One region of the Frateuria sp. GZRe14 genome, then DNA from elsewhere that is predicted to be linked to it. Evidence: predicted binding sites of a transcription regulator. Region 1 holds the regulator's gene; each other region holds the start of a gene.

The links. Region 1 encodes sigma-54, which starts transcription at its own class of promoters, with help from an activator protein. Its sites were predicted from a motif close to TGGCACGNGCNTTGC; they were not measured.
Region 2: a site for sigma-54 is predicted at 1,447-1,461, ahead of ACFWZ1_RS07355 (PilZ domain-containing protein). Genes of this name have one in related genera too.
Region 3: a site for sigma-54 is predicted at 2,752-2,766, ahead of ACFWZ1_RS04365 (flagellar basal body-associated FliL family protein). Genes of this name have one in related genera too.

Annotation. Positions count from the first base shown of each region.
Region 1 covers NZ_JBHZGJ010000001.1:728,922-732,879, reverse strand. Annotated here, with positions in the region: gene lptB (LPS export ABC transporter ATP-binding protein) at 3-722, shown strand; gene ACFWZ1_RS03215 (RNA polymerase factor sigma-54) at 823-2,262, shown strand; gene hpf (ribosome hibernation-promoting factor, HPF/YfiA family) at 2,394-2,717, shown strand; gene hprK (HPr(Ser) kinase/phosphatase) at 2,923-3,873, shown strand; gene rapZ (RNase adapter RapZ) at 3,878-3,958, shown strand, end outside.
Region 2 covers NZ_JBHZGJ010000001.1:1,598,493-1,602,450, reverse strand. Annotated here, with positions in the region: gene ACFWZ1_RS07360 (AMP-binding protein) at 1-860, shown strand, start outside; gene ACFWZ1_RS07355 (PilZ domain-containing protein) at 920-1,288, opposite strand; gene ACFWZ1_RS07350 (segregation and condensation protein A) at 1,981-2,883, shown strand; gene scpB (SMC-Scp complex subunit ScpB) at 2,920-3,783, shown strand; gene ACFWZ1_RS07340 (pseudouridine synthase) at 3,780-3,958, shown strand, end outside.
Region 3 covers NZ_JBHZGJ010000001.1:977,418-981,375, forward strand. Annotated here, with positions in the region: gene fliI (flagellar protein export ATPase FliI) at 1-821, shown strand, start outside; gene fliJ (flagellar export protein FliJ) at 818-1,246, shown strand; gene ACFWZ1_RS04360 (flagellar hook-length control protein FliK) at 1,314-2,327, shown strand; gene ACFWZ1_RS04365 (flagellar basal body-associated FliL family protein) at 2,835-3,353, shown strand; gene fliM (flagellar motor switch protein FliM) at 3,368-3,958, shown strand, end outside.

The sequences.
Region 1 (3,958 bases):
CGATGCTCGCTGCCGAAGGCCTGCAGAAACGCTACCGCTCGCGCCAGGTCGTGCGCGATTTCGGTTTTTCGATCCGCCAGGGTGAAGTGGTCGGCCTGCTCGGCCCCAACGGCGCCGGCAAGACCACCTGCTTCTACATGGTGGTGGGCCTGGTCGAAGCCGACGGCGGCACCATCCGGCTGGACCGCCAGGACATCACCGGCCTGCCCATGCACTCGCGCGCACGACTGGGCATCGGTTACCTGCCGCAGGAAGCCTCGGTATTCCGCCGGCTGTCGGTGGCCGACAACATCATGGCCGTGCTGGAGCTGCGCGAGGGCCTCACCGCCCGCCAGCGCAACGAACAGCTCGAAGGGCTGATGGACGAGCTCAAGATCGCCCATATCGCCGGCCAGAAAGGCATCAGCCTCTCCGGTGGCGAGCGCCGCCGCGTCGAAATCGCCCGCGCGCTGGCCGCGCAGCCGCGCTACATGTTGCTGGACGAGCCGTTCGCCGGCGTCGACCCGATTTCGGTGGGCGAGATCCAGCGCATCGTGCGGCACCTGAAGGAACGCGGCATCGGCGTCCTGATCACCGACCACAACGTGCGCGAGACGCTGGGCATCTGCGATCGCGCCTACATCCTGAACGACGGCGAGGTGCTCTCGCGCGGCACGCCGGCGCACATCCTCGCCGACGAAAAGGTGCGCGAGGTCTACCTGGGACGCGAATTCAAGCTCTGAAGCGGTGATGTGACGCACGGCCCGTCGAAGCCTGCCATCGCTATGGTCGCGTCACACCCACCGGGGTAGGATGACCGCAAGTCTCTCCGCAACGGCTGGCATGAAACCCGGGCTCCAGTTCCGACTCAACCAACAGCTCACCCTGACGCCGCAGTTGCAGCAGGCGATCCGGCTGTTGCAGCTGTCGCAGCTGGAGCTGGAAGCGGAACTGCGCCAGATCGCCGAGGGCAACCCGCTGCTGGAGTTCGAGGAGGAATCGGCGCCGGGCGAAACCGAGGAAGAGAGTTTCTCCGCCGCCCCGGCCGAAGCGCCGACCGTCGACCACAACGCGGACGACGTCGCGGACTGGGGCGAAACCGACACGCCAGCCGAGGCGCCGATCGATTTCTCGCTCGGCAGCAGCGCGCCCTCCGGCAGCCGCGGCGATGAGGATTTCGAACCGCAGAACGCCGCGCCCGAGACCTTGCAGGAACACCTGCTGTGGCAGTTGAACCTCTCGCCGTTCAACACGCGCCAGCGGCTGATCGCGACGGTCATCATCGATGCGCTCAACGCCGACGGCTACCTTGCCGAAGGCATCGAAGGCGTGCTCGCCGCGCTGCCGGCGGACCTCGACGCGACGATCGATGAAATCGAGACGGTGCGTCGCCAGTTGCAGCGTTTCGATCCCACCGGGATCGCCAGCCTGGACCTGCGCGACTGCCTGCGCGTGCAGCTGGAGCAGTTCGATGCCGATACGCCGCATCGCGGGCTCGCTCTGCAGATCGTCGCCGGCGAGCTCGAACTGCTCGCACGCAACGACGTCGCCAAGCTCGCGCGCAAGCTGCGCGCGAGCGAGGAAGACGTCGCAGCCGCGGCGCTGCTGATCCGCAGCCTGGACCCGCGTCCCGGCGCCGCGCTGGACGCGACGCCGGTCGAGTACGTGGCGCCGGACGTCTACGCCTACAAGGAAGGCAACCGCTGGAAGGTCAGCCTCAATCCCGACTGCCAGCCGCGGCTGGGCCTCAACCAGCACTACTGCAGCCTGATCGCGCAGGCGCGCGGCGAGGACGCCAGCTGGATGCGCGGCCAATTGCAGGAGGCGCGCTGGCTGATCAAGAGCCTGGAGTCGCGCGCCGAAACGTTGCTGAAGGTTGCCGATGCGATCGTGCGCCGCCAGAGCGCCTTCCTCGACTACGGCCCGGAAGCGATGCACCCGCTGGTCCTGCGCGAAGTCGCTGAAGAGGTCGGCATGCACGAATCGACCATCTCGCGCGTGACCACGCGCAAGTACATCCACACGCCGCGCGGCACTTTCGAACTGAAGTACTTCTTCTCCAGTGGCGTCTCCACCGAAGATGGCGGCGGCGCTTCGGCCACGGCCATCCAGGCGATGATCAAGAAGCTCATCGACGGCGAGGACACACGCAAGCCCTTGTCCGACCAGGCCCTGGCCGAGGAGCTCAACCGCAAGGGCATCCAGGTCGCGCGTCGCACCGTGGCCAAGTACCGCGAGGCTCTGCGCATCCCCAGCTCGAGCGAGCGACAACGCGCCGGCTGACCGGCGCCTGAAACCCACCACTTGGAACCGGCCCGAACGATCCCATACCGAATGAAGACCGGCATGCCGGCACCAATCACCGGCATGCGAACCCGCCGCCCCACGGCGGCCTGTACCAGAGGAGGCGCCCCATGCAGTTCCAACTCACCGGCCAGCAGATCGAAGTCACCCCCGCCCTGCGTGCGCATGCCGAATCCCGGCTCGATCGCCTGACCCGCCTCGACGAAAGGTGCCTGGGCCTGAGCATGGTGCTGTCGATCGACAAGCTGCAGCACTGCGCCGACGCCACTCTCAGCACCACGGGCGCCGCCCTGCATGCGGCGGCCTGCGGCGCCGACATGTATGCCTCCATCGACATGGTGTTCGACAAACTCGCCGCGCAACTGCGCCGCCACCGCGACAAGGTGACCGACAAGCATCAGCAGGAAGCGCGCGAAGCGCGCCAGATCGGCTGATTCGTCCGGCTCCTGCGAAAGAGACCCGCCCCGGTGGCGGGTCTTTTTTTGCTCGAAGCTTGATGCCGCAAGCCGAGCCTTCCCCGCGAGCGCGGGGAAGATACCAAGCCACGGGCGGATGGCCGGCCTCGCGACACCCTCCCGGCCCGCCCTCCCCGGCATAGCTGGCACAATGGCGCCCATTGCCACCCGGCAGGGACACTCCTTGGAACGCCTGACTGCACGACAACTCTTCGACGGCGTCCACGAGCGCATGGGCCTGCGCTGGGTGGCGGGCATGCGTGGCGAGGGGCGCGTGCTCGAACCCGGCGCCACCGCCACGCGCCGCCCGTCGCTGATCGGCTACCTCAACGTGATCTACCCGAACAAGGTGCAGATCATCGGTACCGAGGAGCTCAACTGGCTGGACAGCCTGGATTCGCGCCAGCGCTGGGAAGCGATGCACAAGATCGCTGCCTACCAGCCGGTGGCGCTGATCGTGACCAAGGACCAGACCATCCCATCGGACCTGCGCGAGGTGGCCGAGGAAACCCACACCCCGCTGTGGATCAGCGCCAAGCGCGGCCACGAGCTCCTGACCTGGATGCAGTACCACCTCGCGCGCCTGCTCGCGCCGCGGATCACCCTGCACGGCGTGTTCCTGGAGGTGTTTTCGATCGGCGTGCTGATTACCGGCGAGTCCGGTTCGGGCAAGAGCGAGCTGGCGCTGGAACTGATCAGCCGCGGCCACCGCCTGGTCGCCGACGACGCCACCGAGTTCACCCTGATCGCCCCTGACGTGATCGACGGCACGTGTCCGGAACTGTTGCAGGATCTTCTGGAAGTGCGCGGCCTGGGCGTGCTCAACGTGCGCGAGATGTTCGGCCACACCGCGGTCAAGCATTCGAAATACCTGCGCCTGGTGGTGCACCTCAAGCCCCTGCGCGAGGGCGAAGACATCGACGCGGCGACGCGCCTGACCGGCGACACCAGCCACCGCGAGATCCTGGAGGTCTCCGTGCCGATGATCACCATCCCGGTGGCCCCCGGCCGCAACCTGGCGGTACTGGTGGAAGCGGCGGTGCGCCACCATATGCTCAAGAGCAAGGGCATCGATCCCGCGCAGACATTCATCGACCGCCAGGCGCACCAGATGCGCCGGCTTCCGCCGTGGTGAACCCATGAGTACGAACGATCCCGCGCCCTCGAACGGCCTCAACGATCCCAACGCCGTGCACCTGGTGGTGCTGACCGGCATGTCC
Region 2 (3,958 bases), 870 kb from region 1:
GCCTGGGCGGCCTGAACTGGCTGATCACCAACCCGCGCGACATGCCCGGCTTCGTCAAGGAACTGAAGAAGTCCGGCTTCACCGCGCTGACCGGCGTCAACACGCTGTTCAACGGCCTGCTCAACACGCCCGGTTTCGCCGATCTGGACTTCTCGCGCCTGCACCTGACCCTGGGCGGCGGCATGGCCGTGCAACGCGCGGTGGCCGAGCGATGGAAGAAAACCACCGGTTGCACCCTGGCCGAGGCCTATGGCCTGACCGAAACCTCGCCGGCGGTGTGCATCAACCCGCTGGACCTTCGGGACTACAACGGATCGATCGGCCTGCCCGTGCCGTCCACCGACGTGGCGATCTGGTCGGAGGAAAACCAGCCCTTGTCGATCGGCGAAGTGGGCGAGCTCATGGTGCGTGGCCCGCAGGTAATGCAGGGCTATTGGCAGCGTCCGGACGAGACCGCGAAGGTGCTGGGCGCCGATGGCTGGCTGCACACCGGCGACATCGCCCGGATGGACGAGAACGGCTACGTCTACATCGTCGACCGCAAGAAGGACATGATCCTGGTGTCCGGCTTCAACGTGTATCCGAACGAGGTCGAGGACGTGGTGATGCAACACCCCGGCGTGGCCGAGGTAGCCGCCGTGGGCGTGCCGGACGAGCACTCGGGCGAGGTGGTGAAACTTTTCGTGGTGCGCAAGGACCCTGCGCTGACGGCCGACGTCCTCAAGCAGTTCTGCCACGACAACCTGACCGGCTACAAGCGCCCGCGCCAGATCGAATTCCGCGATGCGCTGCCGAAGTCGAACGTGGGCAAGATCCTTCGCCGCGAGCTGCGCAACGAGCCAAAGAAAGCTCCGGCCTGAGCGTCCGGGTCTTCGTGGGAGCCCGCTTGCGGGTTCCTACGGAAAAGCGCGCGGCCGGATCACTCCTCCCGCCAATGCTCCAGGATGTCCGCGTAACCACCCAGCAGGTTCCACAACGGCACCTGCTTGTCTTCCGGGATGCGCGAGTAGGCAAAGCCGATGTGGCGGTCGGAGATGCGCGCGACCACTGCCTCCAGGTGGATGTGCAGGTCGCGGCCGAAGATCATGTCCAGCACCCAGTTCTGCCCCAGCTCGCCCTGCCAGCCCAGCGGTCGGCGCAGCAGCGCGCCCGTGGCGGAGATGTCGACCAGTTCGGTCGGATGCGACTGCACCCCGTGGCTCATGAGCACGGTGGTTTCGATGCGCATGCGCGCGGGCCGCAGGAACTTGGGGCCCGATTCATCCGCCACGTTGTCTTCGATCGTCATCTAACTCCCCAAGCGAAACGCACCCGCGCTCCTGTGACGTCCCTGCGATCCTACGACGCATCCTGCGTCCCATCGACACCTGGTTGCTGCCTGTGAGCCGCCAGTGTTCAGCGGACCGTTCGCGCAGCGGGAAAACGGCATCTCATGGGCACGATAAAGCAAACGCCATGCCATCCATGGATCGGTGCGACGTCATCCCCTGCCCGCCCGGCACCGCACTGGAACTGCCGCGCCCGGCTTCTGCACGACGCACCGTGTCACATGCTGCCCCATGAGCGAGCACTTGCGCACTGGACTTGCCGCAACGCTACCGCTAACCTGTCCCCATGCCCGGTTCCAGCGTGCGCCGTGCCGGTCGATACCGGCCATCGCGGCACGCATCCGAGTCCCGGCAGACCGATTGATACCGTCCGTGGCGCCGTGTCGCCATCCTGTCTTGCGTTCGTTCCAGGGCCCGATGCCCGGCGTGGACGCCTTGGTGGTCGCCCGAGCCCGCCTGACCGAACCGCCGTGGTGCGGCTTCGTCAAGCGACACGCGGCGACGGCTGCGCCGGAACCGGCGAGCCAGCTTGACCGATCGCCGGCCCGAAGCCGCGGTCACGAGGGGATACCCGTCCACAGGGCACCGCCCGCCAGGACGACAGGTTTTGAACGCATTGCCGGCCGCGTGAGCGGCCTCACGACATGCATTGATGAGCACAGAACCGCAGCAGCCGGCCGCACCGTCGCAGGACGCCTTCGCGTCGATCCCCCAGCAGCAGGAAATGCCGCTGGCGGTCGTGCGTGGCGAACCCATGCTGCAGATGCCGCAGGACCTGTACATCCCGCCGGACGCCTTGGAAGTTTTTCTCGAAGCGTTCGAGGGCCCGCTGGACCTGCTGCTGTACCTGATCCGCCGGCAGAACCTGGACATCCTGGACATTCCGATTGCCGAAATTACGCGGCAATACATGGAATACATCGACATGATGCGGGACTCGATGCGGCTGGAGCTGGCCGCCGAGTACCTGCTGATGGCCGCGATCCTGGGCGAGATCAAGTCGCGCCTGCTGCTGCCCCGGCCGCCCGCCGAGGAGGGCATCGAGGACGACCCTCGCGCCGAACTGGTGCGCCGCCTGCAGGAATACGAGCGCTTCAAGAAGGCCGCCGAGGACATCGACACCCTGCCCCGGCTGGAACGCGACACGGTAGTGGTGCAGGCCGACGTGGGCGAGCGCAACGTGGTGAAGCTGCCGCCGCCGCTGGACCTGAAGGAAATGCTGCTGGCGCTCAAGGACGTGATGCACCGCGCCGAGCTGTTCGGCCATCACGCGATCAAGCGCGAGGCGTTGAGCGTGCGCCAGCGGATGGGCGAACTGCTGAGCCGGCTGGAAGACAGCACCTTCCACCGCTTCGAAAGCCTGTTCGACATCAACGAAGGCCGCCTGGGCGTAGTGGTGACTTTCCTGGCCATGCTTGAACTGGCCAAGGAAATGCTCGTCGAGATCGTGCAGGAAGAGCCGCTGGCGCCGATCTACGTCAAGGCAAAGACCGCGCTGGCCGAAGAAAACGACGAACTACCGGACGACATGCCGGTTTCCGCCGCCGCCGACTGACGGCGCGGCCCCCTTCGCATCTCTGACCTGAAGGCCATGCAGATCGAGCAACTCAAACCGATTATCGAAGCGGCCCTGCTCGCCGCCAGCCAGCCGCTCACCGTGGCGCAGCTGGGCGAGCTGTTCGTCGACGAGGACCAGGTCGACCGCGAGGCGATCGCGCGGGCGCTCGAATCGCTGGGCGAGGACTGCGCCGGGCGCGGCGTGGAACTGAGGGAGGTCGCCTCCGGCTTCCGCTACCAGGTTCGCCAGGACGTGCACCCCTGGGTGTCGCGCATGTGGACCGAGAAACCCAGCCGCTATTCGCGCGCCCTGCTCGAAACGCTGGCGCTGATCGCCTACCGCCAGCCGATCACCCGTCCGGAGATCGAACAGATCCGTGGCGTGGTGGTCTCTTCCAACATCGTCAAGACGCTGGAAGAGCGCGAGTGGATCCGCGTGGTCGGCCACCGCGACGTGCCCGGCAAGCCGGCGCTGTTCGGCACCACCCGCGCCTTCCTGGATTACTTCAGCCTCAAGTCGCTGGACGAGCTGCCGCCGCTGTCCGAAATCCGCGACATGGAAGACCCGCAGCTTCGCCTCGACCAGGAACCGCTGCCGCCGCGGGTGATCAAGGACCTGCCGATCGACCCGGACGAGGAAGATGCCGCGGCCGTGCAGGACGAGGCACCCGGGGACATTGACGACACCACTGCTGGGTCCGGCCAGGACGAAGTGCCAGCCGGCGAAACACCCGCGCTCGCAGAGGCCGAGACCGAACCGGCCGACGCCACCGAAACCACCGCCGCCGCGTCCGATGACGAGGCGCCCACCCCATCCGCCACTGCCGACGAGGCAGCAGCCCCTGCGGACGTCGACGAAGACGCCGCCGAGCAGGACACCGAGGAGTACCGCGCATGACTGCGCCGCAGAAATCCGTTTTGACCCTCAAGCGCGAACCCCGCGAAGAGGCCGACACCCCCGCCCTGGAAGAACGCCTGCACAAGGTGCTGGCCAACGCGGGCCTGGGCTCGCGCCGCATGCTGGAACAGCGCATCCAGGCCGGCGAGGTGGAACTCAACGGCACGCCCGCCGG
Region 3 (3,958 bases), 250 kb from region 1:
GCAAGTCCACGCTGCTGGGCATGATGACCAGGTACACCGACGCCGACGTCGTGGTCGTGGGCCTGATCGGTGAGCGCGGCCGCGAGGTGAAGGAGTTTGTCGAGCACACGCTGGGCGTGGAAGGGCGCCGCCGCGCGGTGATCGTCGCCGCGCCGGCCGACGCGCCGCCGCTCAAGCGCCTGCGCGGCGCGCAGTACGCCACCGCGATCGCCGAGTGGTTCCGCGACCGCGGCCAGCGCGTGCTGCTGCTGATGGATTCGCTTACCCGCTACGCCCAGGCCCAGCGCGAGATCGCGCTGGCGATCGGGGAGCCGCCGGCGACCAAGGGCTATCCGCCGTCGGTGTTCGCCATGCTGCCGGCGCTGGTCGAACGCGCCGGCAACGATGCCGGCGGTGTCGGCTCGATCACCGCCTTCTACACCGTGCTGACCGAAGGCGACGATTACCGCCACGATCCGATCGCCGACGCGGCGCGCGCGATCCTGGACGGCCACATCGTGCTCTCGCGCGACCTGGCCGAGGCCGGCCACTACCCGGCGATCGACATCGAAGCGTCGATCAGCCGCGTGATGCCGGCGGTCACCGCCCGCGAGCACCAGCGCGCCGCGCAGCGTTTCCGTCAGGTCTATTCGGCTTACCGCCAGCAGCGCGACCTGATCGCGGTGGGCGCCTACCAGAAGGGATCCGACCCGCAGGTCGACCAGGCCATCGTGATGTGGCCCCGCCTGCGCGCGTTCCTGCAGCAGGAAGTGGACGAACCGATGAGCCTCGCCGACGGCATCGCCGCCTTGAACGCCCTGGCCGCCGAGGCCACGCAGTGAGCAAGCGCGCCGACCGACTGCAACCGGCCGCCGACCAGGCCAAACAGCGCAGCGAAGATGCGGTACTCAAGCTCGCCGAGCAGCAGCAGCGGCTGGCCAAGGCCGAGCGCCAGCTTGCCGAACTGCGCGGCTACCGCCAGGAGTACGCCAGCCCCGGCGTCGGCGGTTTGACGGCCGTTGCGCTGATGAACCGCCAGCAATTCGTCGAGCGCATCGACCGCGCGATCGACCAGCAGGTGCTGGAGATCGAACGCCAGCGCCAGTTGCTCGACCAGATGCGCGGGTCCTGGCGCGACGCGCATGCCCGCGAAGCCGCGCTGGACAACGTGATCGACCGTTATCGCGAGCAGGAACGCAAGAGCGAGGAGCGCCGCGAGCAGAACGACATCGACGAGCGCATGCAGCATCGGCGACCCGCCCGATAGGCCTTGGCGCGAAGTTTGCTGGACTGACTCGACGCATGCCGTTTGAAGCCTTGATGAGGAAGTGCCCATGAGCGCGACCACCGCCGCCGTGAACCCCGTCCAGCCGGCTCCGCCGCCGGCCCGCCCTGCCGCGGATCCGGCCGCCCGGTCGGACGACAGCCGCTTCGACCGCCACCTGGACGCCGCCCGCCAGCAGCACGGCGAGTCGCAGGACAAGCCGGCGCAGGACGAGGGCAAGCATGAGGTGGCGAAGGCCAAGGGTTCCTCGAAGACCGACGCCGACAAACAGAAGCCGGCCGACGCAAGCGCGAAGGACCCGAGCGACGCGGATGCCGCCGCGCTGGCGGCGGCCATGCTGGCGCTGATCGGCCAGGCCGCGCCGGCCAAGCCGCTCGCCGCGGCCGGCATGCCGGCGCATGCGGCGACCGGCGCCATCGCCGATGGCGCCGCCGCCAAGGCACCGGCCGCGCTGGTGTTGCTCGCCAATACCGCGGCCGCGGCAGCGACGGCCAAGCCAGCGATCAGCCTCGACGCCAATGCGTTGGCGCCGATGCTGGCCAAGCCCGCCGAGCAGAAGGACGCGTCGATCGATGTCGCGCAGCTGGGCAGCCTGTCCGCCAACCCGGTGCCGGTGCCCGACGCCGGCACGACCGCGGCGCCGGCGCACAACCTCAACCTCGCCAGCCCCGCCGGCACGCCGGCCTTCGCGCAGGAGCTGGGCCAGCACGTGGTCTGGCTGGGCCAGCAGGACGTCAAGCAGGCGCGCATCCGTTTGCATCCGGAAGATCTGGGCACGCTCGACGTCAAGGTCAGCCTGAACCACGACCGCGTCGACGTGAGTTTCGCCGTGCAGCATCCGGCGGCCGTGCACGCCGTGCAGCAGACCCTGCCGCAGCTGGACGCATTGCTGGCGCAGCATGGCCTGGCGCTGGGCCAGGCCGACGTGGGCCAGCGCCAGCAGCATGGCGAAGGTGGTCGCGGTGGCGAGGCGGCGGGTGCGATCGGAGAGGTCGACGCCGAACCGGCCGTGATGGCCAGCATGCCGGTGGCCGCGCTCGGGATGCTCGATACGTTCGCCTGACGCGGAGCGCCCCGCGACTCCGCCTGCGGCCAGCGCCCCAAGGTGAACGGGGTTTTCCGGTCGTTCTTCCGCAACGTTTCCATCGTCCGTTCTTGCCGAGCGCAGTCGCGCAGCGCCTCGCCCCGGCCCAATACCTTTCCCCATGAGAGGCGCCGAAGGGTGGGTGGAGTCCGGGCAAAGCAGGGCGCATCGGCGCCATCGAACGGTCTTCCCAACCCTTCTCCCGATGGGAGAGCGTGGCCGAGCCTTGCGTGCCTCGCCCATCCCGTTCGCTGAGCGCAGGCGCATCACGCCCGAAGTCGGAGCGCTCCCGACCCCGCCGATTTCCAGACACCCGTCGTGATCGCGACGCGCCCGTTCCCCGACGCGCGTCAAGAAAGCGCCGCGCCTGCCGCAAACCAAGCAGGACCAAGCCCTCCCGCCGTGGCACGCGGATTGCAACAAGGTCCCTGCAAGGTGGCGCCCCCCGGGAGCCAACAAGAAAAACAACACCGAGGTTTCTAAGGCATGGCAATTACGGAAGAAGAAGAAGCGGTAGCGGCGGCGCCACCGAAGAAAAAGCGCTCGCTGCTGGTGATCGGCCTGGTGGTGGCGCTGCTGGCGGTGTCCGGCGCGTGCGCGTACCTGTTCGTATCGCACGGGCAGCACAAGCCCGCCACGGCGGCGGCCGGGAAGGACGCCGGCGACGCCCAGCCGACCAAGATCCAGCCCGAATACTTCCTGCCGCTGGACCCGGCCTTCGTCGTCAACTTCCGCGACGACGACGCCATGCGCTACCTGCAGGTCGGCGTGACCCTGATGTCGCACGACCAGGCCGCGCTGGACACCGTCAAGGGTGTGGACCCGGTCGTGCGCAACGCGCTGGTGATGCTGTTCAGCCGCCAGAACTACTCGATCCTCAGCGACCCCGTCGGCAAGCAGAAGCTGCAGGCCGATGCGCTGGACGCGGTGCGCAAGATCGTCGCGGCGCGCACCGGCAAGCCCGGCATCGACGCGTTGTACTTCACCAGTTTCGTGATGCAGTGAGGCCCTGAGCGCCCATGAGCGATCTTCTTTCCCAGGACGAAATCGACGCGCTGCTCGACGGCGTCACCGGCGGCAGCGTCGCCACCGGCGAGGACGAGCCACCTCCCACCGAGGCGGTGCAGTCCTACGACTTCACCCAGCAGGACCGCATCGTGCGCGGCCGGCTGCCAACGCTGGAGATGGTCAACGACCGCTTCGCGCGCTTCTTCCGCCTGGGCGTGTTCAACGTCCTGCGCAAGAGCTGCGAGGTGTCGGTGCTCGGCGTGAAGATGGTCAAGTTCGCCGAGTACGTGCACAGCCTGGCGGTGCCGAGCAACCTCAACCTGGTGAAGATCAAGCCGCTGCGCGGCACCGCGCTGGTGGTGTTCGAGCCGCGGCTGGTGTTCACCGTGATCGACAACTTCTTCGGCGGCGACGGCCGCTTCCACGCGCGCATCGAGGGTCGCGATTTCAGCGCGATCGAAAACCGCGTGATCCAGATCATGCTCACCGAGCTGTTCGGCGCCATGACCGAGGCGTGGAACCCGGTGCTGCCGCTGGAGTTCGAGTACATGAACTCCGAGATCAACCCGCAGTTCGCCAATATCGTCAGCCCCACGGAAACC